Regions from separate parts of the Metasolibacillus sp. FSL K6-0083 genome, predicted to be linked through region 2. Evidence: predicted binding sites of a transcription regulator. Region 2 holds the regulator's gene; each other region holds the start of a gene.
The links. The regulator LexA, encoded in region 2, represses DNA repair genes until DNA is damaged. The targets are predictions, from matches to a motif close to CGAACATATGTTCG.
Positions count from the first base shown of each region.

Region 1: a site for LexA is predicted at 4,544-4,557, ahead of uvrB (excinuclease ABC subunit UvrB). Genes of this name have one in related genera too.
Region 3: a site for LexA is predicted at 3,257-3,270, ahead of MHB51_RS02050 (DNA polymerase IV). Genes of this name have one in related genera too.
Region 4: a site for LexA is predicted at 5,237-5,250, ahead of MHB51_RS03595 (type IA DNA topoisomerase). Genes of this name have one in related genera too.

Region 1 is NZ_CP152046.1:1,771,569-1,779,112, reverse strand. It holds gene secA (preprotein translocase subunit SecA) at 1-2,075, shown strand, start outside; one part of gene prfB (peptide chain release factor 2) at 2,220-2,291, shown strand; one part of gene prfB (peptide chain release factor 2) at 2,293-3,324, shown strand; gene MHB51_RS08400 (competence protein ComK) at 3,413-3,904, opposite strand; gene MHB51_RS08395 (IDEAL domain-containing protein) at 4,101-4,361, shown strand; gene uvrB (excinuclease ABC subunit UvrB) at 4,631-6,613, shown strand; gene uvrA (excinuclease ABC subunit UvrA) at 6,620-7,544, shown strand, end outside.
Region 2 is NZ_CP152046.1:1,271,363-1,278,906, forward strand. It holds gene MHB51_RS06115 (sensor histidine kinase) at 1-153, shown strand, start outside; gene MHB51_RS06120 (response regulator transcription factor) at 146-778, shown strand; gene tkt (transketolase) at 1,070-3,064, opposite strand; gene MHB51_RS06130 (DUF896 domain-containing protein) at 3,208-3,444, opposite strand; gene MHB51_RS06135 (recombinase family protein) at 3,544-4,200, opposite strand; gene MHB51_RS06140 (LysM peptidoglycan-binding domain-containing protein) at 4,200-4,529, opposite strand; gene lexA (transcriptional repressor LexA) at 4,879-5,502, shown strand; gene MHB51_RS06150 (DUF2179 domain-containing protein) at 5,858-6,382, opposite strand; gene MHB51_RS06155 (aspartate ammonia-lyase) at 6,734-7,544, opposite strand, start outside.
Region 3 is NZ_CP152046.1:443,776-451,319, reverse strand. It holds gene MHB51_RS02065 (transglutaminase-like domain-containing protein) at 1-557, shown strand, start outside; gene MHB51_RS02060 (acyl-phosphate glycerol 3-phosphate acyltransferase) at 703-933, opposite strand; gene rnz (ribonuclease Z) at 957-1,889, opposite strand; gene MHB51_RS02050 (DNA polymerase IV) at 1,918-3,186, opposite strand; gene MHB51_RS02045 (DUF4003 family protein) at 3,362-4,315, opposite strand; gene MHB51_RS02040 (cupin domain-containing protein) at 4,367-4,876, opposite strand; gene MHB51_RS02035 (DUF1648 domain-containing protein) at 5,242-5,748, opposite strand; gene MHB51_RS02030 (chemotaxis protein CheW) at 5,931-6,410, opposite strand; gene MHB51_RS02025 (M20/M25/M40 family metallo-hydrolase) at 6,424-7,536, opposite strand.
Region 4 is NZ_CP152046.1:774,977-782,520, forward strand. It holds gene MHB51_RS03580 (glycerophosphodiester phosphodiesterase) at 1-481, opposite strand, end outside; gene MHB51_RS03585 (dihydrofolate reductase family protein) at 616-1,170, shown strand; gene MHB51_RS03590 (aspartate kinase) at 1,239-2,597, opposite strand; gene MHB51_RS03595 (type IA DNA topoisomerase) at 3,152-5,206, opposite strand; gene MHB51_RS03600 (hypothetical protein) at 5,544-5,939, shown strand; gene MHB51_RS03605 (sigma-70 family RNA polymerase sigma factor) at 6,266-6,766, opposite strand; gene proB (glutamate 5-kinase) at 7,282-7,544, shown strand, end outside.

The DNA of each region.
Region 1 (7,544 bases), 500 kb from region 2:
TCCAATGGCTCGGCCTAACGGTAGGCTTAAACTTAAATAGTTTATCTAAAGAGGAGAAACGAGAGGCTTATGCGGCTGATATTACTTATTCTACAAATAATGAGCTCGGCTTCGACTATTTACGTGATAATATGGTGCTTTATAAAGAGGAACGTGTGCAGCGTCCGTTGCATTTTGCTGTAATTGACGAGGTTGACTCGATTTTAATTGATGAGGCGCGTACACCATTAATTATTTCAGGACAGGCCGGTAAAACAGCGCAACTTTATGTACAATCAAATGCTTTTGTTCGGATGTTAAAGGCGGAGGAAGATTTTAACTATGATGAGTCAACAAAGGGTGTGACGCTAACTGAGAATGGGATTGAGAAGGCAGAGCGAGCATTTGGGATTGACAACTTATTTGATTTAACGCATGTTCGTTTAAATCATGCAATCAACCAATCGTTAAAGGCACATGTATCGATGCATGTGGACGTTGATTACGTGGTGCAGGAAGGTGAAGTTGTTATCGTTGATGGCTTTACGGGTCGTTTAATGAAGGGGCGTCGTTATTCAGATGGTTTACATCAAGCGATTGAGGCGAAGGAAGGCTTAGAAATTCAGAACGAGTCGATGACAATGGCGACGATTACGTTCCAGAACTATTTCCGTATGTATGAAAAGCTAGCTGGTATGACAGGTACAGCAAAAACAGAGGAAGAGGAATTCCGTAATATTTATAATATGGATGTTATAGTTATTCCTACAAACAAGCCAGTTGCACGTGATGACCGACCAGATTTAGTTTACGCTACAATGAAAGGGAAGTTTGAGGCGGTGGCACGTGATATCGCTGAGCGCCATAAAGCAGGACAGCCTGTGTTAGTAGGTACTGTTGCCATTGAAACGTCGGAAATTATTTCTACATTGTTAACGAAGCATAAAATTCCACATAACGTATTAAACGCCAAAAACCATGAACGTGAGGCGGAAATTATCGCAGATGCTGGTAAAAAAGGCGCTGTAACAATCGCTACGAACATGGCTGGACGTGGTACAGATATTAAGCCTGGCGAAGGTGTTCTAGAGCTAGGTGGTTTAGCTGTAATCGGTACTGAACGTCATGAATCTCGCCGTATCGATAACCAGCTACGTGGGCGTTCTGGTCGTCAAGGAAATCCAGGTGTGACGCAATTTTATTTGTCGCTTGAAGATGATTTAATGCGTCGTTTTGCTTCGGAAAATATGAAATCGGTAATGACAAAGCTTGGAATGGATGACTCACAGCCAATTCAATCGAAAATTGTTTCGAGAGCTGTGGAATCAGCACAAAAGCGTGTTGAGGGTAATAACTTTGATGCACGAAAGCGATTATTACAATATGATGATGTATTACGTCAGCAACGTGAGGTTATTTATAAAGAGCGTCAAGATGTAATTGAATCTGAAAATATGCGCGCACTTGTTGAGACGATGATTCGTGAATCAATTGAAAATGCCGTGGCGCTTCATACGCAAGGTGAGGAAAAGGATTGGAACCTAGAGCCGCTTGAAGATTATATCGCAGCAAATTTACTTGATGAAGGAAAAGTCACTGTGAATGATTTACAGGGCAAAGCGCCAGATGCGATGATTGAGGTCATCTATGCAGCTGTACAAGAGCGTTATAACGATAAGGAAGAGCAGTTAACGCCTGAGCGCATGCGTGAATTTGAAAAGGTTATTTTACTTCGTTCCATTGATACGAAATGGATAGACCATATTGATGCGATGGATCAACTGCGCCAAGGGATTCATTTACGTGCATATGGTCAAACGGATCCACTTCGCGAATATCAGCAAGAAGGGTTTGCGATGTTCGAGGATATGGTTGCGGCTGTGCGCGAGGATGTAGTGAAATATGCAATGAAGGCTGAAATTCGCAGTAATTTACAACGTGAAGAAGTAGCTAAAGGGCAGGCTGTTAATCCAAAGGAAGAGGCAGCACCAAAGAAAAAGGCGCCTGTTCGTAAAGCAGAAAATATCGGGCGTAACGAGCCTTGTCCATGTGGAAGCGGAAAAAAATATAAAAACTGTCACGGTGTTGCGAACTAACTAGGTATAAAAATGGAAGTCGGGCTGTCTAGAAAGTAGTGCGCTAGCTATATTTTCTGCGATGAGTAATCGTAGTAGCACGCTTTTTAGGCAGTCCCTTTCTACTTCTTCATATAGAAGAAAATCAACGGAGGAATAAATATGATTGAATTAGCAGAAGCAAGAAACATTTTAGAAAATACAGCGGGGAAATTAGCTGATTTTAGGGGGTCTCTTTGACTTAGAAAATAAAGAGGCACGTATTCAGGAGCTTGATGAATTAATGCTCATGCCTGATTTCTGGAATGATCAGCAAGCGGCACAAACGGTTATTAATGAAGCAAATGGTATTAAAGCAATTGTCAATGATTACAATGAATTACTCGCGACACATGAGAATTTAGAGATGACAATAGAGCTTTTACGTGAGGAGCCAGATGAAGATTTACAAATGGAGCTAGAAAGCGAACTAGAGCAGTTTGAAGAAAAGATGGAAGACTTTGAATTGCAAATGCTGTTAGCCGATCCATATGATAAAAATAATGCGATTTTAGAGCTGCATCCCGGTGCAGGTGGTACGGAATCTCAAGATTGGGGCTCTATGTTGCTTCGTATGTACACACGCTGGGCTGAAAAGAGAGGCTTTAAAGTATCAACAATTGATTATTTACCTGGTGAGGAAGCGGGGATTAAATCCGTTACACTTTCGATTACAGGTCATAATGCATATGGCTATTTGAAATCGGAAAAAGGCGTACATCGTCTTGTACGTATTTCGCCATTTGACTCTTCAGGTCGTCGCCATACATCATTTGTATCATGTGAAGTAATGCCAGAGTTTAACGACGATATTGAAATAGAAGTGCGTTCCGAGGATTTAAAAGTTGATACGTATCGCTCGACAGGTGCTGGTGGACAGCATATTAATACGACGGACTCTGCTGTTCGTATTACGCATATACCAACAGGTGTCGTAGTGCAGTGTCAGGCGGAGCGCTCACAAATTAAAAACCGTGAAAAAGCAATGCAAATGTTGAAGGCTAAGCTTTACCAATTAGAAATTGAAAAGCAACAGGCGCAGCTTGATGAAATTCGTGGTGAGCAAAAGGAAATTGGCTGGGGCTCGCAAATTCGTTCCTATGTATTCCACCCATATTCGATGGTAAAGGATCATCGTACGAACGAGGAAACAGGGAATGTTGGCGCAGTAATGGACGGAGATATTGATGCGTTTATTAATGCTTATTTACGTTCGCGCATTATAAAATAGAAAGCTATGGGGCTATTCAGAGGAGGTTACACTTTTCTGAAAAGCCTTTTTTCAAGTGTAGAGGATAGAGGGGTGCTCATACATTAAATTAATATAAATGCGTCCATTTTGATGTTAAGTGCTTATGTAACATCGCTGCACTGACATACTGTTTACAAAAAGATGTATATTGAATATCTAAATCGGAATCTAAAAAATTTTTGAATGTGACGTTAATTTGACCTTCTTGGTCTCGGATATTGATTAAGGAGTTGAATGATACCCAGCCGTTCAAAGGGGATTTTGGAGACATTAAAGGAAACATAACACAAGGGTCTCCGTAATTGATTGCGACGACAATGGGGAGTTTATGCTTGTTTGCGCCGAAGTATTGTTTGGAAAGCTCTATCGCTGATTGGTAGCTGCTTCCCATTTGTCTGCATGAGGCGCGAATGATTTTCATGGGACTTTGTGAAACGTAGAGACAACCGGCTTTATCAAAGACGAGTGTATGCAACCGCTTGTCTTTTTTTATTGGTAAAAGTAAATAAGTTGCATTTGTAACACAGTAAGAATTTAGATGTTTAATGCTTGTATTCAAATTAGAATCTCCTCCAATAAAATAGAACAATCCACCTATCCTCTATAATATCCAGTATAATACATCTATGTTAATGAAATCAACAATAATGATGATAAAGCAATAAAAATATTTAGAAAAGATAAAATTATCAGAAAATATTGCAAATTGATTTTCTGTTCTATATAATAGAAAAAAGAGCATCGAGGTGATTAACATGGATAAATTCTATTCATACACTGAGTTTTTACGCGCAGTGGGTCAGCAAGGTACTAAAAATCAATGCGAGCAATTGTTGAGTGATATTTATCTGGACTTATTCTTAAGTAGGCTCCAAAGGCTGCAAAGAATTGAAAAATTGAAAGAGTTAATCGATGTGGCATTAGATGAAAGGAATGAACAAGATTTTTATAATTATACAAGCGAATTACGCGAGCTGGAGGAGCAACCAAATGAAGAAAGCATTGCCTTTATGTGAATCACTTAAAGGATGGCAAAAAAATAGGGCAGCATGTTAGAAAAGTGAAAATCTAACATGCTGTTTTTATTTGCATTAAAAAGCTAAATTTAATTGAGGCTTCCCAAAAGCAGGAAATACAATGCTTTTGGGACGCTGCGATGAATTAAACTTGCTTGAAAAGTAGATTTTTAAAAAACGAAGGAATATATGTTCGCTTAATTGTCGATATTTGAAAATGAATATGCTAAAATACAACTAACTAGATTGGCAAGAAGGGACGAAAAAGCATGACGGAAATTTTTGATTTACAATCGGCTTATAAACCTAATGGTGATCAACCAAGTGCCATTCAGGAGCTTGTTAAAGGCATTCGAGAAGGAAAGCGGCATCAAACGTTACTAGGTGCAACAGGTACAGGGAAAACATTTACCGTTTCGAATGTTATCCAGCAAATAAATAAGCCTACACTTGTTATGGCACATAATAAAACATTGGCAGGTCAGCTTTATAGCGAATTTAAAGAGTTTTTCCCAAATAACGCAGTGGAATACTTTGTCAGCTATTATGACTACTACCAACCCGAGGCATATGTACCACAAACGGATACGTATATCGAGAAAGATTCGAGCATCAATGATGAAATAGATAAACTACGACATTCAGCAACATCCGCATTATTTGAGCGTAATGATGTAATTATTATTGCTTCAGTCTCTTGTATTTATGGCTTAGGTTCGCCAGAGGAATACCGAGAAATGGTTGTTTCTATTCGCACAGGGATGGAAATAGAGCGTAATGAACTGTTACGTCGTCTTGTCGATGTGCAATATGAGCGCAATGATATTAACTTTATTCGTGGAACATTTCGGGTGCGCGGTGATGTAGTTGAAATTTTCCCAGCATCTCGTGATGAGCATTGTGTTCGCGTCGAGTTTTTCGGAGATGAGATTGACCGTATTCGCGAGGTCGATGCATTGACGGGTGAAATTTTAGCGGAGCGTGAGCATGTAGCTATTTTTCCGGCATCTCACTTCGTTACACGTGAGGAGAAGATGCTTAAGGCCATTAAAAACATTGAGGTGGAGCTGGACGAGCAGTTAACAAAGTTTCGTGCGGAGGATAAATTGTTAGAGGCACAGCGCCTAGAGCAACGTACAAATTATGATTTAGAAATGATGAAAGAAATGGGCTTTTGTTCAGGTATTGAGAATTACTCACGTCATTTAACATTGCGCGAATCGGGGGCTACACCATACACATTGCTCGACTATTTCCCCGACGATTTTCTACTCATTGTTGATGAAAGCCATGTAACATTGCCGCAGGTGCGTGGAATGTACAATGGTGACCAAGCGAGAAAGTCAGTGTTAGTGGAGCATGGCTTCCGTTTGCCATCAGCTTTGGATAATCGTCCACTAAAGTTTGAAGAGTTTGATTCAAAGATTAGTCAGGCGATTTATGTATCAGCGACGCCAGGTCCGTATGAGCTAGAGCATACACCGGAAATGGTTGAACAAATTATCCGTCCAACAGGCTTATTAGACCCGCTAATTGATGTGCGTCCAATTGAAGGGCAAATTGATGATTTAATAGATGAAATCCATCAACGCATGGAGCGCAAAGAGCGAGTGCTTGTAACGACATTGACGAAAAAAATGTCGGAGGATTTAACTTCTTATTTAAAGGAAGCAGGCTTAAAGGTAGAATATTTGCACTCTGAAATTAAAACGCTAGAGCGCATTGAAATTATTCGCGAGCTGCGCAAAGGGACATACGATGTGTTGGTTGGCATTAATTTATTGCGAGAAGGACTTGATATTCCAGAAGTATCACTTGTAGCGATTTTAGATGCTGATAAAGAGGGTTTCCTTCGCTCTGAGCGTTCACTTATTCAAACTATTGGGCGCGCTGCACGGAATGCGAATGGCCATGTGATTATGTATGCAGATAAAATGACAGACTCAATGCAAAAAGCGATTGAGGAAACAAAGCGCCGTCGTTCCATTCAAATTGCCTATAATGAGGAACATGGTATTACACCTAGAACGATTATTAAGAAAATTCCAGATGTTATTCGCGCAACACAAGTAGCAGAGGAAGAGGAAACATACGTAACAAAAGTGACAAAAGGTAAAAAATTAACGAAGGCTGAAATTGATAAATTGATTGCATCATTGGAAATAGAGATGAAAGAAGCATCGAAGGCGCTTGATTTTGAACGTGCAGCAGAGCTTCGAGACACAATCTTTGAATTGAAGGCAGAAAGGTGATTCCACTTGAAAAATACAGAAATCGTTGTACAAGGTGCCCGGGCACATAATTTAAAAAACATTGACATAACAATTCCTCGTGATCAACTAGTCGTTTTAACAGGGTTATCTGGCTCAGGAAAATCTTCATTAGCATTTGATACAATTTATGCTGAGGGGCAGCGCCGTTATGTTGAGTCACTATCTGCTTATGCACGCCAATTTTTAGGACAAATGGATAAGCCGGATGTTGATACGATTGAGGGCTTGTCGCCAGCAATTTCAATTGACCAAAAAACAACGAGTCGTAATCCACGCTCGACTGTTGGAACAGTAACGGAAATTTATGATTATTTACGATTATTATTCGCGCGTATCGGTACACCTATTTGTCCAACACATGGAACGCCTATTACGTCACAAACAGTTGAACAAATGGTTGACCGCTTAATGGAATACCCTGAACGCACAAAAATGCAGCTTCTTGCACCGATGATTGAAGGACGTAAAGGAACGCATGTAAAGCTATTGGAGGACTTGAAAAAGCAAGGCTATGTGCGTGTGCGTATTAATGGGGAGCTTCGCGATTTAGACGACAATATTGAGTTGGATAAAAATAAAAAGCATACTATTGAGGTTGTCGTTGACCGTGTTGTAATGAAGGAAGGGATTGCCGCACGTTTAAGTGATTCATTAGAGGCTGCATTACGTCTAGCTGAGGGACGTGTACTTGTCGATGTGATGGAGCATGAGGAGCTTTTATTTAGCGAGCATCACGCATGTCCACAATGTGGTTTTTCTATCGGAGAGCTAGAGCCACGCATGTTCTCCTTCAATAGCCCATTTGGTGCGTGTACTTCTTGTGATGGGCTAGGGATGAAGCGTGAGGTAGATAAGGATTTAGTTGTGCCAGATTGGGATAAAACGTTGCTTGAGCATGCTATTGCGCCGT
Region 2 (7,544 bases):
AACCAATCCGGTAAAAGTACCTCATATGGCTTAAATAATATTGCAGAGCGCGCAGTTGAAATTGGCTGCCTATATAAAATTGTTTCCGTTCCAAATGAAGGGACAATTGTCGAAGTAAAAGTTCCGAGAAAGAAAGGTGAACAGCTTGATTAAAGTATTACTTGTAGATGACCATGAAATGGTGCGTATCGGTGTAGCAGCCTACTTATCTGCGCAGCCTGATATCGAAGTTATTGGCGAGGCAGAAAACGGCTTAGAAGCAATCGAAAAAGCATTATCTTTACGACCCGACTTAATTTTAATGGATAATGTAATGCCTATTATGACAGGCGCAGAAGCAACAGAAAAAATTTTACAGCAATGGCCTGCTGCCAAGGTCATGATGGTAACAAGTTTTTTAGACGATGACAAAGTATATCCTGCCCTTGAAGCAGGCGCTGTAAGCTATATTTTGAAAACATCAAATGCCAAGCAAATCGCAGACGCTATTCGCAAAACGATAAACGGCGAAACGGTTTTAGAACCTGAAGTGACGACAAAAATGATTTCAAGAATGCGCGGTGGCACTGCTATCCCATTACATGAAAGCTTAACTGAGCGCGAAATGGAAGTCCTTCTTTTAATGGCACAAGGCAAGGCAAACCAAGAAATCGCAGATGAACTTTTTATCGCATTAAAAACAGTGAAAACACATGTTAGCAATATTTTAAGTAAACTCGACGTACAAGACCGTACACAAGCAGTCGTTTACGCCTTCCAAAATGGGCTAGCAAAATAAGAAGACTGCATTTATATAATTTATAAACTAACTAAATAGAACCCCCGAACTATCACGAATCACTAAAAAGTTAGCGTTTCATTAGATGGTTCGGGGTTTTTTGTGTGGCTATCTAATCCTTACCATAGCTACTTACTCAATTTAAAGTTGAAAAGAAGTAGCTGTAAATTTAGTACTCTCAACAATTTATAAAATGTAGCTATTTATAGTGATTATCTCAACAAAATAGAAAGAAGGTGTCTAAAAAGCAATGCAATCGCATGCTTTCAGACACCTTCTTTTATGCAAAGCTTATAGTGCTTTTACTTTATTGACTACATTCTCAACTGTGAAGCCGAATTTTTCGATTACTAGGTCACCAGGTGCTGATGCGCCGAATGTGTCGATACCTAATACATCACCGTCTAGGCCAACATATTTATACCAGCTTTGTGTAGCTCCCATTTCAATTGCCAAACGCTTTGTAACAGCCTTTGGTAATACAGTTTCTCTATATGCTGCATCCTGTTGATCAAAAGCAAATGTTGATGGCATTGATACAACTGATACGTCAATACCATCAGCAAGTAAAGCTTTTTGCGCATCCACTGCTAAAGCAACCTCAGAGCCTGCAGCAATTAAAATTGCATCTGGCGTTGCTTTTGTTGCTGATGAAATTACATAACCACCACGAGCTACACCTTCAGCTGCTAACTCCGCTGTTGTGTCTAACACTGGTAAGTTTTGACGTGATAATACTAAAGCAGTTGGTGTACTCGGTGATAATATTGCTTGCTTCCATGCCTCTGCCGACTCATTTGCATCTGCTGGACGAATCACATTTAAGTTTGGCATTGCGCGTAATGATGCTAAATGTTCAATTGGCTCATGTGTTGGACCATCTTCACCAACAGCAATTGAATCATGTGTAAAGACGTATGTTACGGGTAAGCCCATTAATGCAGATAGACGCACCGCCGGACGAACATAGTCGGAGAAGACGAAGAATGTCGCACCGAATACATTTAACCCACCGTGTAATGCCATACCATTTAATGCTGCACCCATTGCAAACTCGCGTACGCCAAACCAAATATTGCGACCTGCATAGTTTTCTGCTGAGAAATCGCCTGCGCCTTTAATTGTCGTTTTATTTGAGCTTGCTAAGTCAGCACTACCTCCGAAGAATGATGGTAATTTTTTCGCTAAAGCGTTAATTACATCACCTGAAGATGAGCGTGTTGCGACAGACTTACCTGCTTCATATACTGGTACTTCCGCTGCAAAGTCTGCTGGTAAATCGCCTTCCATAGCATTTTCAAATTCCGCAGCTAACTCTGGATATGCAGTTCGATAAGCTTCGAATTGTTCGTTCCAAGCATTTTCCGCTGCAACACCTTGACGTTCTGCTGCTTTTTTAAATGTTTCATATACTTCTTGTGGGATGCTGAATGGCTCGTGCTCCCAACCGTAATGTGTTTTTGTTAATACTACCTCATCTGCTCCAAGAGGTGCACCATGCGAATCTGATTTACCTGATTTATTCGGTGAACCATAGCCGATGACAGTTTTCACTTCGATTAATGTTGGCTTGCCTTTTAGTTGCTTCGCCTCTTCGATTTTAGCACTTAAATCCGCTACATCGTTCCCATCATCAACGCGTAAATAGTTCCAGCCATATGATTCAAAGCGCTTTTGAACGTTTTCAGAGAATGACATGCCTAGCTCGCCATCTAGTGAAATATCATTACTGTCGTAAAGCACGATTAATTTTTCTAATTGCAGATGACCTGCTAATGAAATTGCTTCTGCAGCTACACCTTCCATTAAATCGCCATCACCACATAGAGCATATGTGTAGTGATCTACAATTTTATGCCCATCTTTATTATATTTAGCCGCAAGATGCGCCTCAGCCATCGCCATACCGACAGTCATGGCGATACCTTGTCCAAGAGGTCCTGTTGTTGCTTCAACACCAGCAGTATGACCGTACTCTGGGTGACCAGGCGTTAATGAATCCCATTGACGGAAGTTTTTAATTTCTTCCATTGGTAAATCATAGCCTCCTAAATGTAATAAGCTATAAAGTAGCATAGAGCCATGACCAGCAGATAACACAAAACGATCGCGGTTATACCAATTTGGATTTTGTGGGTTATGGCGTAAATGCTTTGTCCATAGCGTATAAGCCATTGGAGCTGCCCCCATTGGTAAACCAGGGTGGCCAGAATTTGCTTTTTCAATTGCATCAATTGACAATGTACGGATTGCATTAATTGCAAGTTGATCCGGAGTTTGAGTCATTTTTGACATCCTTTCTCGTGCTATATAGTCTACCTTTATAGTGTAGTCAAGAATGTTAAAGAAAACAATGGTTAGCAGGTGTTTTCTTTGAAATTCCACATACTAAATGCTAAATGTGTCACATTGTATAAAATTGTGTAAATTTAGTTTAGAAAGCCCTTCTGTCTTTTTATATCTTTTAGTTTTTCTGGCGTTACATCATTGCCTTCCGGATCTACTATTTTCACATGCTCAATCGTATCGCGCATCGTTGCGCGGAATGTGTCTAAGTATTCTTTACGAAGTGCTGTACGTTCTTTCGCTTCCGCCTCTGTCAGCGTACCTTCCTTCGCTTTTTTTGCTAGTGCATTAATTCGAGCTAATTTTTGTTTGGATAACATATTTTTCTCACCTTTCTAAAACTCCATAATACAAAGGTATGAGAAAAAAACGTAAAGCGCAAGTGATTTATCTTGTACTTTACGTTTTGAATAGACTGCTTACATACTACTCTCTTTTTGATATTCTACAAAGCGGCGGTGAACTGTTGCTTTGCTAATATTGAATCCTAAGCCTCTTAATGTAGTGGCAATTTCTTCAAAGGTAAAGCCCTTCGCCCGCAACTTTAAAATTTCTTCGATAGGCACGTCAATTCGCTCGCGCCCCTCTGGATTGCCACGGTTTTTCAAATTGTATTCTGGACGATATCCGTTATTTACTGCGCGTCGCATTCCGCGTCGTATTTTAGCATTGTGCAGCTTGCGCTGATACTCCTCTACTATTGCTAAAATTTCTAAAAGCATTGTATCCATCTCATTTAATGCTAGTGGACCAGCATCATTTAAAGATATGACCGAGATACCTTGCTTTTGTAAAAGATGTAACACTGCTACGCGTGCATTGCCTCGTCCTAATCGTGTTTCATCTTGGACGAACAAAGTTGTCATATTATTTTCCTTCATATAATCTAACATATCTAGCAAGCCATCTCTTTCCACATCGAAGCCGCTCTGTTGGTCCTCGAATATTTCAACTATATGAAAATGCAAGCTGCTTGCATATGCTTTTAGCTCTTCTTTTTGCCTTGCAAGAGATGTATATTGGGTTGATTTCTCGGTGCTTACCCTCACATATATGACCGCAGTTTGTGTAACCATTAATTGTTATTCGCCACTTCACGCGAATGGCTATCCTCTGTCATTTGCTTGGCAATAATAGAGCGTTTTTCAATTGGTACTAGCAGCTGTTGTCCAATCACTATTTTTTCATCAGAAAGGTAATTTGATTTTTTCACAAAGCCAATCCATTGCTCCGTTGACATTTTACCTCGGTACTGTTCGGCTAAAGACCAAAGCGTATCTCCATGTTCAATGACTATTTCTTCATATTGTTCAATATCCTCATCAGTAATAACTAACACTGAAATGACAAATACCGTAAATGCGACAAAAACTGCAATATAACTATTTTTTTTCAACCAATTCATAGTAACGCCTCCTGGAATAGAATGTTAGTTCGGAATGTATGTTCTCATATTAAAACGAACAAACGTTTTTGTCAACAATTATTTTCGAACTAATGTTTGCATTTATTTTTCTCTTTTGTTATACTGAAAATAAGAAAATTTGTTCTATCAATTACGCCTCGGCGTAATTACATCCAGTTTTTTGAAGCGCCTTCAAACTCGTTTTAAAAATCTGTGATTATCGTCGGAGGCTTATCTTTGTTTAGCGAGCAACTTTACATATGCTGAACAAGGTCCAATATAGCGTCCCTTCCATCATCTATGAATGGTGAGAGTAGTTTACTAAAACAAGATAAAAGAGGTGAATGAGTTGACAAAAGTATCAAAACGCCAAGAAGCAATTTTAGCTTTTATTAAAGAAGAAGTTAAAACAAAAGGTTATCCACCGTCAGTTCGTGAAATCGGTGAAGCGGTTGGTTTAGCATCTAGTTCTACTGTACATGGCCATTTAGCTCGTTTAGAAAGCAAGGGACTTATTCGTCGAGACCCAACAAAGCCACGCGCTATTGAAATTTTAGACAACAATAATGATAGTGAGATAGAACAACAAGGTGTTATCCATGTTCCTTTGATTGGCAAAGTAACGGCGGGACTTCCTATTTCAGCCATCGAGAATATCGAGGAATACTTTCCTCTTCCAAACTCATATGGCACTTCTGAGGATCAGCTATTTATGTTAGAAATTATGGGAGAATCAATGATTGAAGCTGGAATTTTAGATGGAGACTATGTAATTGTTAAGCAAAAATCAACTGCAAACAATGGTGAAATTGTCGTTGCGATGACGGAAGATGATGAGGCAACAGTAAAGCGTTTTTATAAAGAAAAAACACATTTTCGTTTACAGCCTGAAAACTCTTCAATGGACCCGATTTTAGTAAATCAAGTAACGATTTTAGGGCAGGTTGTCGGTCTATATCGTAAAATACAATAATACAAAAACTGAGCACCGGATTTTTGGGACAGCTCAGTTTTTTACTTTGAATATACTATTCATTTTTTAAAAGCTAGCATGATTTTCACATCATTAATTGTGGAGAAAAACGAGGAATATTATTGGAAATTTTCGTGATGTCCTATGAGGTTCATTCATATGTAAAAGCATGCTAGCGAGGTATTAGTGCTATTTTACATCCGCTTTGAAAAATTGTGAATGTTTATAAATGACGTATAATTTTCGTAAAAAGCCGTATTTTGATGATTTCCAGCGCTGTTTGCAACAAAATTATGCTTTTTATATAAGAAATCTCAGAATATTGCCTGTCTATAAATACCTGTTATTTGACACTTCATCTATTTTTCTTTTGTTTCATACGTGTAACTAAAAAACCGCCTTTAAACGACTTCGGCTCATATGACATAATAAAGGCATTTGGCTCAAATCGCTCGACAATTTGAAACAGTTCGTGTTCACGATTACGCTTCGTTAAAATTTCATATTTATAGCGCTCACTATCGCGTCCTTCGCCCTTGTAAATTGTAACTGCAAAACCTTCATTCCTTAAAAACTCCACTAGTTCATTGTTTTTATTTTGCGTATTAATCGCAGCAAAAACATAGCCTACTGCTAATTTACGCTCAATCATCGTACCTAAAAAAATACCTAGCCCAAAGCCAACTGCATAAACAACCATCGCTAATACGCTCTGATTTCCACTGAATACAAGGGACAAACCAAACACATAAATCAGTACTTCAACCATACCTATAATTGATGCTAAAACCGTAATATTTTTTACTAAAAAGATTGTACGAAGCGTTAATAAAGGCACATAAATAAGTTGTAAAATAATAATTAATAAAATATTATTCATACGCAGGACCTTTCATAATCTTTTATAATGGTATTTTTCTGCTATCGTATAACTATATAATAATACTCGATTATCAAGTTATTATTTCACGTTTAATCAATTACGCCTTGACGTAATTGTGTCCAGATTCTTTCAAGCTATTTGGTGGAAGTTAACCTGAAACCGTCACGTCCTGTGACAACGGTTAACTGATTTGCATCATGCAAACCTCCCTTTAAAATCTGTGACATCCGGATGTTGGTCACTCAGTCATTATCGCAAGATGCGATGTTCTTAGACTGAGTTCCTCTTTATCAGCAAGTGTTTGAAAACCCGCTGAAATCGGTCTAATGCTTGCATTCATTTTGCCACCTATAGAGATGGAAGACTTCTGCTTAAAGAGGTTAAATGGATTGGATCGAGTAATTTTTCAGCTTCGTCCACACTTAATAAACCTTTTTCAACAACAATCTGTTTTACCGTTGTTTTTTTGCTTTGCGCTTCCGCTACTATTTCATTAGCAATTTCGTAACTAAATTGTTTTGAAATTGCGACCGATAGAGCGTAGGAGCTTTCCGCGCGAAGCTGATTTATTTCTTTTTTCACTTGAACTCCTGCTACACACTTCTCTCGAAACACTGGAATGCTTGCTATTAACAATGAAAATTGCTCAAACAGATTTTTCATAATAATGGCTTCCCAAATATTCAATTCAAGCTCGCCTCTATCTGCCGCAAATGTAATTGCCTGATCTTTGCCATAAATATCAAAGCAAACTTGCATCATCATTTCAGGAATACATGGATTGATTTTTCCAGGCATAATAGATGAACCCGATTGAACTGCTGGAAGCTCAATTTCACCTAATCCCGCTATTGGTCCCGAAGAGAGTATTCTAAAATCACTTGCCATTTTGGAAAGTCCTGTACATAACCCCTTTAAGCAGCTAGAAATTCTAACATACTCGTCCGCGTGTTGTAGACCATCAAAATAATTTTCTACTTTTCGCACTGTCAGCCCTGTTACATCATATAAATTTCGATACATCCCCTCGACATAGTCTGTCGAAGCACCTAAGCCCGTACCTACTGCTGTTGCCCCAATAACAAGCTGTAAGCAACCTTCCTGTAACCTCTTCAACTCATTTATTTGTCTGGCAATAAATGAACGGTATGCGCTAAAT
Region 3 (7,544 bases), 830 kb from region 2:
GCACATTATTTTACTATGAATTTGCGGTCATTCCGATAGAGCAAGGTATATTCCTTGACTTATTTTCACGCTTTACAACGAATAAAATTGAAATGGCAAGCATTTTACCGAAGCGAGATGCTCTACTCGCCTCTTTACAACTTGAAGGTATGTCGGAACGAGAGAAATTAGAAGCGATTCATCGTGCGATTATTGAAGGCATGGATTATAATTTTGAGTATGACGAGCTTGTAACAGACCACTCACCAGCAGGCTTTTTCCTCTATGGTAGTGGCGTTTGTCAAGCCTATGCGTCCGCCATGCATATGTTATTAGTTGAAGCGGGGCTTGAAGCAAAACTAGTTTACGGTGAGCTGAAAAGCGCTATTGCAAATGATACAAGGCATATGTGGAATTTAGTGAAGATTGATGGCAAATGGCGGCATGTTGACGCCACATCTAACGATCGTGGTGCAGAATTTGACAATCAGGTAAGCAAGGTTTACTTCATGCTGACAGATGAGCAACTTCGTGCTACACATGTTTGGAAACAAGAGGATTATCCAAAGGCTGAGTGATTGAAATAAAGAAGGGGCTGTTCAAAAAGATATTTTTCGAACAGCCCTACTTCTGCATTCACTATTTGCCAAAAATTTGTGCTTCTGTTCCATGAGCGCAAAGAGCCGTTTCAAAACGACTTAACAGACAGACTCTTTCACAGCATTATAAAACGCCCGCACGAATTCGTTTAACGATTGAATATGTCGTATAGCCTGCCATTGGTGCAAGCACACAGCCAATAGTAACCCACGTCATTAACGCACCTGTCTCACGCAATGCAGTAAAATTCGTCGCAATAAAAACGACAATACCAAATAACAATATGTAGCTTAAAACATTTGGAAAAATGACAAGCAGACGTAACACTGCTGGATTCATTTTTGGTTGGTTCATCTATTCCACGCCCTTTTCTTATATTATACTAATTCCTTGTTTTTCAATTCGATTTGGGTACCATCATTCGCCATATACGTTGTAGGAAATACTTCACGGGCTTGTTGTAGCAACTTTGCCAAATCATTTGGCAAAAAGCGAGCACTAATATGGTTTAAGATTAAATTTTTAGCCTTAGCTTTTTTAGCAACTGTTGCCGCCTCGACATTCGTTGCGTGTCCATAGTTCGCGGCTAAATGCTTCGTTTCAGCATCGAATGTAGCTTCATGCACGACAATATCCGCCCCTTCTGCTAGGTGAATCGCATTGTCACAAAGCTTTGTATCCCCTAAAATTGTGACAATAAAGCCTTCCTTTGCTGGTGAAGTAACATCCATGCTATAAACTGTTTCTCCACTTGCTAGCACTATATTCTCTCCTTGCTTTAGCTTGCCAAGTAAAGGGCCTTTCGGTACGCCAAGTGTGAGCGCTTTTTCTACTAATAATTCACCAAGTAACGGTTTTTGTTCAATTCGATAGCCGTAACAAGGAATAACATGTGCTAACAGCATCGCACGCACAATAAATTGCTCATCCTCGAAAATAATGCCTTCTGTCACTTCTACATATTTTATAGGATAGCTCAAATGGGTTGTAGTAAGTGCAAGCGTTGTTTCAATCCAATTTTTTAAGCCTACTGGACCGTAGATCGTTAATGCATCTTCGCCACCTAAAAAAGAACGGGAGCTTAATAATCCTGGTAAACCGAAAATATGGTCCCCGTGTAAATGGGTAATAAATATTTTTTCTATTTTACGTGGTTTAATTGTCGTGTGGAGGATTTGATGCTGTGTTGCCTCTCCACAATCAAATAGCCATATTGTCCCTCGTTCTTCAAGTAACTTCATGGCAATCGAACTCGTATTGCGTTCTTTTGAGGGCATACCTGCACCTGTTCCTAAAAAATGCAGTTTCAAATTATTCCCTCCTTTCGTCATATTGGTGTTAATTTGAAGGTCTTTTTGAAGATTTCGGCTCTATCGAATCAAAATCATCCAAAAAATCTTTACTAAAGCTCGTATTTGCTTGATACTTCCCTTGTGCTGGTGCTACCACACCTCGCTTAATTGCTCCTTTACCGAATTTACGCTCAAGCTGCTGCACTAATTCGACAATCGGCTCATCTTTAATTTGCTCCTCATAATCAAATAGGCCGAGCTGCTGTGTGACATGTTGTTGGTCAGCAACATTGGATACTGTCACTCCTAGTAAACGAACAGGAGCTTCATCCCAATGCTTCATAAATAGCGCCCATGCTATTTCGAAAATATCTGCTTCACTGGCAATAGCGTTTTTCACTGACTTACTTCGTGTTTGATTATGCCAATCTGCATCTCGAATATAAATGGTCACGGTTGTTCCTGCAAGCCGCTTCGCTTTTAAGCGCTGCGCCACTTTTGAGCTAAGTTTTTTGATAATTGCTTGTAAAGCTTCATAATTCGTTTCATCACGCGGTAATGTAGTAGAATTGCCGACGCTTTTTGTATCATAAATTGAATCTGGATTAACTTCTCGATTATCCTCTCCATTTGCTCGTGCCTTTAAGCGCTCTCCGTTAACACCGAGTAGCTGCCGAATTTTATACCCCTCCACCTTTGCCAACTGTTCAATTGTTGTAATCCCAATTGTCGCAAGCTTATTCGCTGTTTTTTTACCAACACCGTGCATCGCAATAACAGATAATGGCCAAAGCTTTTCAGAAATATCACGCTTGCGTAAAACGGTAATGCCCATTGGCTTTTTCATATCAGAAGCTGTTTTTGCTAAAAATTTATTTGGCGCAACGCCAAGTGAACAAGGAAGATTCAACTCTGTATATATACGTTGCTGAATTTCTCGGACAATTTCCATCGCATGGCGCTTCATGCATAAGTCGCTAATATCAATATAGCTTTCATCGATTGAAACAGGTTCAACAAGCTCTGTATATTCACGTAATAGCTGGAAAAACTTTTTAGAGGCGTGGCGATAACGCTCAAAATTCGGTGGTAGAATAATAAGTTGCGGGCAAAGTTTTTTCGCCTCATGCACTGTCATCGTCGTTTTCACACCAAAGGCACGCGCCTCATAGGAGCAAGTAATAATAATCCCTCGACGCTCTTTCGGATTTCCCGCAATCGCAATTGGCTTGCCCTTTAAGCTAGGCTCAAAAACTTGTTCAACAGAAGCATAAAAACAGTTCATATCAATATGTACAATAACACGACTTGCCATTCACCACACCTCCTTTTCTCTATTATACGCAAAATGTTGAAATGCGAACAGCTATTCTTAAGGAGGCGTCCAAAAAAATGTGCGAAAGCACTGCTTTCCGGACGTTTCGTAAGTGTTTTAATCTTTCTATTGCATTAAAAGAAGGAGCTGCCTTTTTGGACAGCCCCGTTATCTCCTAATCACCGCTACTGCTTGAACTAACCGCTACTGCAGTTGTTGCTGCCATAATCGCATATTGCATTGAAATAAGCAATTCAATCGAAACAACAGATAATAATTCGTTTGCCTCAAGTGTACGAATTGGTAAATATTGCTGTACTGCAATGGCGAATGCTTGATCTTTGTACCATTTTAAATATTTTTGACTTTTAAACATTTCATAGAGCTCAATCAATTGCTGAAGCTGTTTATCGTTAATTTGTGTCAATGCTAAAAATCCTATTGAAATATAAAGGGCTGGTCGCACCTTAATTTTTGCCTGTTCTAATTGCTGTTTGATTGCAATGATGTAAGGTACGAATTGTTCATTATACTCAATACTTGGCATTGTTAAAATTTGCGACAATGCCTGAAGTTCGTTTCCTTGTGAAAATTTTGCTTCCTTTAGCTCATCATAATAACGGCGCATCGTATTTGTACGCAGCTCAATATCTACATCATCTAGCGCAAATAATACAGCCACTGGCACATCGTCATAAGAAGTTAAGAATTTATGTCTTTTCCGCATTTCACGATAAACTATCTGTGCCCGCTGTGCTTGTTGTTCTTTAAATTCACTTGTTAAAAATAGCGCTGCAATCGTTGTATAAGATGTGTTTGAGAACTTTGCTTTGCGTAAAATCTCCGTATTGCTTAATAATTCATTAATTGCTTCCTTTTTGTCTGGCTCGCCTGCAATATGCATTGCATAAATATACTGCACTAAAAGATTTGTGCGCAATGTGGAAAAGAAGCCTGTTTCTTTTTTTATTGCGCTAACAGCTTCCTCTAATTCGGCGATATTAACTTCTTGTTGTCTCACCGTGTAGTATGATGCCATTAACAAAACAACCGGTTTCCCTACAGACCATCCTGCAAATTTTTCAATTTCTTTGTAATTTTGTTCGAACAGTTGGATTATTTTTTCCATAGCAAGCACCTTCCTTTATCTATATTCTACGTGGAAGTGTGCTTAAAGGATTCATTTTTTCCGCTTTTCCACTGTACCAAATGGGTGGTCAGGTGGAGCATAAATCGAAAACAGCTTTAATGGCTGTCGCCCAATATTAATGACATTATGCCATTTTCCAGCAGGTACAAAAATCGCATCCCCTGCATTTACAGCCCGCTCTACCTCAAAATAATCTCTACGGTCGCCTATTCGAACGAAGCCTTGCCCTTCCTCAATATAGAGCAATTGGTCTGTTGCTGAATGACGCTCCATGCCGATATCCTCGCCAACACGAATATTCATCAACGTCGTTTGCAAATGCTTTCCCGTCCAAATCGCTCTACGAAATGCCTGATTTTGTATTGTGGCATTGCGCAAGTTAACTACATACGGATGCCTACCATAATCTCGCATTGACGTGCTGTCATCATGCGGCCAGTGCCACGGGTTGTTCGGCTGCATAGGATGTTGCGGCATCATTGGATGGTACGGATATTGCTGCATCGGTGTTTGTGCATAATAATAGCCGTTATAATACACTTTTTAGCCTCCTCTAAAATATAAGCTCGCCTTATGCTATGCAAAACTAGATACAAATGTCCCAATTAGGAGGCGTCCAAAAACCATGCATTGCTGCTATTTTGGCAAAATAGCGCTTTCTTTGAAAACGGGAGAAACACGAGGGTTAGTGGTGAGGGCTTCTAAAAGGTCATTTGGAGATACTCCTACTGCGACATAACTACTGTAGGAGCACGCGAATTTAGTAATTATTTAATATGGAAACATGCGCTTACAAAACAAAATCCCCTTTTCAGAAAGCTCTCACTATTGTCACGGGTGAATTCTTTGCTGAAACAATAGAAAAAGCGCCCATCAAGCAACTACACTGTTTGTCGGCGCCTCCCTCATTTGATTTTCATCATTTTAACAATACCGAAAATTATAATGCTAAAAAGTAACACGAGTAGCACAATTAAAGTAGATGAGCCAAGCAATAGCTTTTTTTGTTGAGCAATTATTACAATTTCATATGTAATATACGCAAAAATAAGGCAACATATATTTTTCGTGTAGTTCAATACTTTTTTACTTGCTTTATAAAACTGCTCTACATTTGATTCATTTAGACGCGCGGGATAATTATGCAAATGCGGCTTTTTTTCTAATATTTGTAGCATGAAAAATAAGGCGATGCCTATAATCGGCAAAATAAGCATTTCATATTTGGAGCCCCAACGATCTATTTCACCAACTCCATTAAAATGCATCGGCACTCGTGCAGGCAAAGTTGTCCAATTTAAAGCAATAAATATAATAGCAAATAATAGCGCAGCAATACCTATAATATCTGCAATTTTTTCTGTAGTTGATTTTGGAAGATTAATTTTTGGTCGATAAGGTTCCTTTAACATATTCACACCTCTTTCTCTATTTTGTTCACAGCTTTTATACCGTTTAAAGTATCAAAAAGTTTCAAAATATATTTTAGTGTTTTTTTATGTTGTAAGTTGCGAGTTTTATTAATTTATCTACAATTTCTTTCAATTTACTGCTTAAAAAGCTGACGCATTTGTGCATCAGCTTTTTAAGTAAATTAATTTTCCTGTTCATTTTCTAGCATTTTATGCATATATTCAATAATTTCTCGAATACCATCTAAAGAATTGACTAGAATTTTTGGGTCAACACATGTAATCATGCGGTTTTCTAGATTTGCAACGGCTGTAAAATATTTTGTTTTGGCATAGTTGACTAATCCGATTTGCTGTAATTCGTTATCGCTAAAATCTAAAATTTCCTTCGCATCAGATACGACAAGTCCGTAATTGACGATGTCTGTATTTAGTACAATCATGCGCACTAAATCACCTGTGCTTGGCGTATTATATAAAATTCGTTGAAAATCAATAACTGGTATTAATTCGCCTCGAATTCGTGTAAAGCCAAGTAAGTAGTCGGGCAAATGTGGAATGGGTGTGATTTGCTCAAGCTTTTCAATTGATACTACTTGCTCAACTGGTGCAGCATATTCTTCATTGCCGCAACCAAAAACAACTGATTTACGAAAGTCCATGATTTACCCTCCCCTATTTCACTGTTTGTTTCACAACTTCTACTAATAAGCTCGCTAGCTTTTCTAATTCAGAAATTGGCATGCGCTCATTCGTCGTATGAATTTCCTCATAGCCAACTGCAAAATTTACTGTCGGGATACCAAAACCTGATATAATATTTGCATCGCTACCGCCACCTGACGCAAATAGCTTTGGCTCACCACCAATTGCACGAACTGCAGCTGTAGCTACTTGTACAACTTTATCGCTCTCAGTTACACGGAAGCCCGGATACATCAGCTTTACTTCCACCTCTGCACGACCGCCTAATTCAGCAGCAGTACGCTCAAATATTTCTTTCATATGTGCTGTTTGCGCATTTAATTTTTCTTCTACAATTGAACGCGCCTCAGCTAAAATTAATACTTCATCACACACGATATTTGTTGCCTTTCCACCCTCAAAGCGCCCAATATTTGCTGTTGTTTCAAAATCTAAGCGCCCTAGCTTCATTTGAGCTATTGCTTTTGCAGCAATTGTAATGGCTGAAATACCTTTTTCTGGTGCTACACCAGCATGTGCTGACTTACCAATGATTTTTGCGTTAACCTTTGCCTGGAACGGTGCTGCTGTGACGATTTCGCCCACTTTTCCACTGCTATCTACCGCGAAGCCATATTTTGCAATAATATGCTCAGGGTTCAATTCCTTTGCGCCTACTAAGCCGCTCTCTTCACCTGCTGTAATAATAAATTGAATTGTACCATGTGCGATATTTTCTTCCTTTAAACGGCGCACCATTTCAAATAATGCGGAAATACCCGCCTTATCATCTGCACCTAAAATTGTTGTGCCGTCTGAGTAAATATAGCCATCTTCGCGAACTTCGGGACGGATACCGACACCCGGCACTACCGTGTCCATATGGCATGTAAAATAAATTGGCTCTACATCTGCATTACCTTGCAATGTAGCAATAATATTGCCAGCTCCATGGCCGTTGCGTGTATGTGCATCATCTTGGAATACATCGAAGCCTAGCTCCTGTAATTTCGCCACTAAAACAGGCGCAATCTTCTCCTCATGTTTTGTTTCAGAATCAATTTGTACTAGCTCTAAAAATTCATTTATTAAACGACTTGTCATAGTTGAAA
Region 4 (7,544 bases), 500 kb from region 2:
CCACGATAAAATCTGGGATACTTAAACTTTGTGTAATCGTAGATGGTAGTATAGAAGAAATGAGTGGCATGACGAGTACCACATATAGAAATAGTAAGCCTGTTTCAAAGCTAATAAAATAAACAACCTTTTTGTTTAATCGACGCCATAGCTGCCGTAATGTATACGGTATTCCTCTTTGCTGATGGTAGGCAAGCAAAATAAGCAAACCCATTTCATAATAAATAAACAATAAAACAATTAAAATCATTAGTGCTATGACAAATAAAAATAATGGGTGAGCAAATAGCTGGATAATGTTTTCCTCTGTAATACTATCTATATTTAAAAGATGCAATGTCGCCGTCAACAGCAGTGAAATCGACGGCAATGCAATGAGTAATTGAAATAGCCGAATCCCTAAAAAGACCCGGATATAATCTACTCGGTACGTATAAATATTGCGAAAAACAAGTCGAATTACGCGTAAAATGCGCTCCATTCACCCACCCCCGTGTTCTATTTTACGCAAAAATCGACAAATTGTATGCAGGAAAGCTCAGTTTACTAAATTGTTTCTTTCGCTTCACAATGGTAAAATCAAACCCTTCACTGCAAAACGAAAGGAGAAAGGTCATGCAAAACAATGAAAGAAAAATTATTTTAGATTTAGCAATCACATTAGATGGCTTCATTGAAGGAAAAAATGGAGAAATAGATTGGTGTATTATGGATTCCGATATGGAGTTCTCACACTTTTTAAGCAATATCGACACAATTTTGTATGGTAGAAAAAGCTATGATTTGTGGGGACACTATACGCCTGATACAAATGATGATGAAGAGAAGCAATTTTGGGCACTTGTTCATAGTAAAGAAAAATACGTTTTTTCAAAAACGAAACAACAAGACCATAGCAAAGCTGTTTTTATTCAAGAAAATATTGCCGAGGAAATGCAGGCATTAAAAAAGAAAACTGGCAAAAATATTTGGCTCTATGGTGGAGCAAGTCTCATTACAGCATTCATTGATTTAGGGCTTATAGATGAATTTCGATTATCCATTCATCCTGTTGTTTTAGGGGAAGGTAAGCCATTATTCACAAATGTTACAGAAAAAATAAATTTAAAGCTTGTTAACACAAGAACATTTTCATCTGGCGTTGTACAATTAATATATCATAACAATTAATTGGTTTCGCTCAATAAAAAGCTACTGTAAAATTAGATTTTCTCTAATAATTACAGTAGCTTTACTTTTTACACAGTTGTATGAGCAAAAAACTCCTCATAAAGCGCCTTTAAAATTTGATTCTCATATTGGCTTAGTACGCCAAATACAAGGCTTACTTCTGAAGAACCTTGATTAATCATTTCAATATTAGCGCCTGTATTTGAAATAGCCGTCGCTGCGCGCGCTGCTAAGCCCGTGTTATTTCGCATACCTTCACCTACGATTACAACCATTGAAAAATCATGACGAAAATGCACGTCCTCCGCTTGTAATTCCTCTTTCACCCGCTTCATAATACGCGCCTCAATCTCATCGTCCAATTGATGGGAACGCATAATAACTGAAATATCATCTAGTCCAGATGGTGTATGCTCATATGAAATATTTTCTTCCTCGATAATTTGCAGTAAACGTCTACCGAAGCCTACTTCACGATTCATTAAATATTTCGATACATATAAAATAGAAAATCCGCTATCCGTCGCAATACCTGTAACAGGGCTACCTGTTGCCGGGCGCTTTGGTACAATACGTGTACCAGATGCAGCAGGATTATTTGTGTTTTTAATATTTACTGGAATCCCTTGTTTATATACAGGCATTAACGCTTCATCATGAAATACTGAGAACCCCGCATAGGAAAGTTCACGCATTTCACGATATGTGATTTCCTTGATTTCCACTGGACAATTCACCACTTTCGGATTTGCTGAAAAGACGCAGTCAACGTCAGTAAAGTTTTCATAAAGTTCTGCATTAACTGCGGAGGCTAAAATCGAACCTGTTATATCTGAGCCACCGCGGTCAAACGTACGCAGTACGCCCGTCTTTGTATAACCAAAGAAGCCCGGGAACACAATGATTTCCTCGACATTCGCAAGCTTGCTTAGATTCTCATATGTTTCAGGCAAAGCAAAAGTTCGCTCTGGTAAATCGTTCACAACTAAGCCCTCTTTTGGACTCACGTACTTGGCGGGCATTCCGATTGAATTAAAATAAGCTGCGATAAGCTTTGCATTATTATCCTCACCACTGGCCTTTATGTTATCCATAAATAATGCCTGTTGTGACTTGTCTGCTTCCAGACGTTCGCGCAAGTCATCTGTGATGATTTGGATAATCGTATCATCTAATCCTAGCTCTGCTGCAATATCAGCATAACGTTCAATTACTATGTTTAATTTTAACTCAGTATCTCCATCTTGCAATGCACTGTTTGCAAGTTCAATTAATAAATCCGTTACTTTAATATCATCATTCGTGCGCTTTCCTGGAGCAGATACTGCAATAATTTTTCTTGCTGGATTAGCTTTTACAATATTCGCAACTTTTTTAATTTGCTGCGCATTCGCAACAGAAGTTCCACCAAATTTACATACAATCATTTTACCAAATCCTTACCTTATAATATTATTGTACTTCCCCAAAAAACATTTGATTTTACACAGTGTACAAACTTATTACAAATACGTCAAGACAATTTGTAATAAGTTTGACGTTTTTTTATAAAAAGATGAACATTTTTCAAAACATTTGCACTTATTATATGGTTTTTCATGCGAAAAAGTGCGAATTTCCTAGTTGAAAAACAATTCAGACAAGTATTCACAAATTACTTTACAGAGCATTATTGTATACGCATATTCCCTAAAAAACAATAGAAATCTTACCAGTTTACTAAAGTTTCTAACGATAAAATTGCTATATCTAATTTTAACTAGGAATTTAGGAAAAATAGTATGGCATCCTCTCTTTTTCGCATATGAAATGATTGCTTATCAACAACTTAAAAGTCCCAGCTTATTCAGCTACTGGAAAGTGACAGTCTTTTTAATTGTAACTATCATGAGATATACTTGTAGGAAATTTTGAATATAGCATGAAGGGCTATCAGAAAAGAAATTATCTTTTCCGATAGCCCTGATTACTTTGGTAAATCCTAAAAAACAAACTCCAACTTCTCCCCTTGTAACTTCAGGCGAGCTTTACCTTTTTTACCGCTTTTCCATGTAAAGCGGATTTCACGAGTTTCTTTGCCAGAAAGTAACTTCTTCGCATCAATTGCTGTTACTTTACCTTTCATTAATACTTTGCTAATAGCAAATTTACATGCTTTGTTTTGACATGTATATGCTCGGAACCCTTCTACTACTGCATTACGACATAATGGGCAGCTCCCGACAACGACAATCTCTTTTTCAGCCACTTGCATTTCCAACGCTTTCATACGCGCTGTTGTTTCTTCTACAAAGGCAAGCATTTCCTTATAAAATGCAGATGCATTTAATTGACCATCGACAATGTCCTTTAGCTTTTTGCTCCAAATTGCTGTTAAAATTGGAGAAACGACATCATGATTGCCTAAGCTAGCAATAACATCGATTCCAAAATTAGTAGCAGCTAATGATTTCCCTTGTCGTTCTAGCATACCAATCGTTATCAATTTTTCTATAATTTCTGCACGTGTTGCCGATGTACCAATACCTTCTGCGTCCTTTAAAATTTTTTGCAGCTCTGCATCCTCTATAAAGCGCCCTGCATGGAACATCGCATCAAGCAATGTACTATCTGTGTAACGTGATGGCGGTTCAGTCATTTTAGATAAAATATTTAACTCCTTAATTGGTAATATATCGTCTACCTTTAATAAAGGGAGAGGAAGTTCCCCCTTTCTACGAAATGTTTCATATAATACTGTGTAGCCTTTTTCTACAATACGATTACCTGTTTGCTTAAAAAGCTCCCCACCAGATTGTAAAATAATAGTCGTTTTATCGAATTGATAGGCTGGTAAAAAGATAGCTAAAAGACGTTTACAAATAAGATGGTACACTTTCCATTCCGCCTCAGTTAGCTTTTTGCGCCCTACAGCTACATCCGTTACTGTAATAGCATGATGGTCCGTTAATTTTTTATCATCTACGTAGCGTTTAGAGGAGGTGACACGAGCTATATTCGAGTGATTACGCATAATTTCCCCTGCAATAGCTTGGTATTCTTCTAATGAACAAAGCGCTTTAATATGTGCTGTAATATTTTCAGCAAATGCTGTCGGTAAATGCTTAGATTCGGTACGTGGATAAGTAATTAACTTTTTTTCATACAAGCTTTGAGCAATTTTTAATGTGTTTGCAGATGTAAAGCCATAAAATTTATTCGCTTCCTTTTGCAGTTCCAGCAATGAATGCAATGGTGGGGCAGGCAATGCTTTGCGCTCAGTTTTCAGCTCTTTGACAATCGCTGTTTCTGTAATACGTGCAGCAATGGCCTTCACTTCGCCAGATTGTATTTTATTTGTGTTTTGGACTGGGTCAAACCATAGCGCCGTCATTTCTGGTAGCTGTAATTCAATTTGCGCATATGGCTCTGGCTGGAATTGTTTTATTTCAAGCTCACGTTTGACTACAATGGCGAGGGTTGGCGTCATTACACGACCAACTTTAATCGTACGCCCACCTTTTACCGTAGCAACACGCGTTAAGTTTAAGCCAATTAGCCAGTCAAATATCATGCGATACATGGCAGCATTGCGCAGATTGCGAATGAGGTAATCATTTTCATCTAGCAAATGGGTCAATGCTTTATGTATTGCATTATCCGTTGTTTGTGATGTCCAAAAGCGCTTTACGGGTAGCCTGCAGCCCACTTTTTTATAAAAGGAATAAAAGATGTTTTCCCCTTCCATCCCCGCATCACACGCATTTATAATAAAATCATAGTGCCCTGTTTTTAGCTTTTGCTCTAGCTCCCTATACACTTTATAGGCAGTTTTTTTTACACGAAATTCATAGCGCTCCGGCATCATCGGTAGCACTGCTAAATCCCATTTTTTCCATTCCTTTTTATATTCGTGTGGCTCCTTTAGCTCCACAACATGTCCTATAAATGAAGCAAAGTCAATTGTATATGGCAATTGCATGCGCTTATAAACTTTTTCAATATCTCGCATTAGCGATGGCTTTTCGGCAATGAGCAGCGCTCTCACTTTATACATCGCCCCTTTCTATATAACTAGTATATTAAACGTACATATGTTTGTAAATCAGATAAAGCCTGCCTGCTTTTCACCTTCTATTGCTTTAATATATCGCAAGCCTTGCTGAAATTGCTGCTGTAACCATTCATTTTTATGCTGATAACCTGCAGCTCACTTATCACTTCGCAAGCAATAGCAACCTTCAGTTTGTAAATTTTGCTCATTTAACTTTATAATTTTTAGTTGATTCATCGGTGTCTTCCTCTCTCTATATTTTCTTTCAGTACACAATTTCACTGTTCCAACTGTATCATCAAATGCTATAATGCTACTAGTGTAAATGAGGAGGGGACTTATGGGGTTTGGAAAACGTACAATTTTTTGGCTAGTGCCGCTTTGTATTATCGGCATTTTCATTTATTTTTATGGACCAAAGGATGATATTACAGATAATCAATACATAGATGAAATAAAGCAAATATCATTAAGTGAAACGAATACAACAACAATCGAGGATGTGTTTAATCATTATTGTGATGAAAGCAAATGGGTCTATTTTAAAACTCAGCGTGAGCAGGCTGTTGTAGAATTTAAAGGGCAATGTACAATTAACGAGCAAGAACAACCTGTGAATATGCAGTTTTTAATCAATGATGACGATTTTACGCTTGGAGCATTGCTCATTAATAATTTTCAGCAATCCCCCGAAGAGCGCACACATTTTATTCAGCATTTATATGAAAATTTGTAAATTCAGAAAGGAGTTGTGCGAAAAGTCTATTTTGTTTTGACACCGCATTGAAATCAATGTTTTCATCGCTTCCCTTTTACTGAAGGATAACGCTGCTAAAGCAAATGTTCATCCCATTTTTAAAAGAGGTGTTCTCTGTTTATAGGAATCAACATTTTGCGAAACATCATTGCTACTGTCCAAAACGCCGGCTATGCACGGCTTTTTGGACAGCCCTTTTCGTTTTTGTTTTATTAAGTCAAAGGATGCTAGCTTGTTTGGCAAAGTAATAAACATTGGGTTTAATGGTATTATTTTGAATTTAGATGAAAGAGATTTTATCTTTTTTACAACAACATGTTACCGCACTCAGTAAGCTGTTTGTTCAAGCGCTTTAATAGGCGCTGTCTTCTTTTTTTCAACGTTTCCACTTTGAGTTGTAAAGCTTGCGCAATTTCTTTGTCACTATTTTGCAGGACATAATAGCTAGTCAAAATATAGCGCTCATCTGTCGTTAACTCTTCCCACAATATTGCGAGTGCTGGTGTTTCAATCACAATGGCATTTCGTCCATCATCTATAAAAACTTGCAAAGCTTCATCACCAACTAGCATGTTGCGATTTCGATGATTGTTTTGCTTGCGCATCTCAGCAATAATTTGATAGCGCATCATAAAATAGGCATATGTTTCGAAGGTTCCTTTATTTTCGTCATATGTTTGCGTCGCCTCCCATAAAGCAATCATCGCTATATGTCTATATTCATCAAAATTGCCATAAACGCGGCAACGATATAACGCCTTTTGAATTAACGGTTTATACTGTTCATAGCATTGTTCAAAGTTCATTGAAGATTCCTTTTGCATTGTGCACAAGCTGCTTATTCCTAGGTGGCTTAAATATAGTCATTAGGAATCAATCTATCAAAAACGAAAATAGCATATTTTTATTATAAAATAAGGAGAAAATCAAATTTTTTATACATAAAATATTATATTTATGCATTTTAACGTTTAAAAATAGTATTTTTCGCCATTTTTATTATCGGAATATTCAAAATTACAATTGACAAAATACACTTCATCGTGCATGCTATGTAAAATATATTTAGCTTATTGAAGACTAGTAAGCGGTCACTGACTATAACAGAGAGCGAATGCTTTGGCTGAAAAATTCGCATAGTACAAGCCGCCCAACCTCCCTCAACTTGCCCTTAGCCAAACTAAGCGCTCACTCAGCGTTATGAGATAAGTGGAATGCATTGTATGCATTCAATTTAGGTGGTACCACGGAAGTCCCTTTCGTCCTATATCAATTAGGAGGAAATGGGCTTTTTTTCATTGCATCTGCTAGGAGGAGAAATATGGAACGAAAACGGATTGTCGTAAAAATTGGCAGTAGCTCTTTAACAAATAATAAAGGAGAAATTGATTTTGAAAAATTTAATGACCATATCGAAGCTCTCGTACAGTTGAAGCTTTCAGGGCACGAGGTGTTACTCGTTTCATCTGGCGCTGTCGCTGCTGGTTTCCGCAAGCTCGGCTATCCAACACGTCCCGTCACGATGAAAGGCAGACAGGCAGCGGCGGCTGTTGGACAAAGCCTACTAATTCAGCTCTACAATGA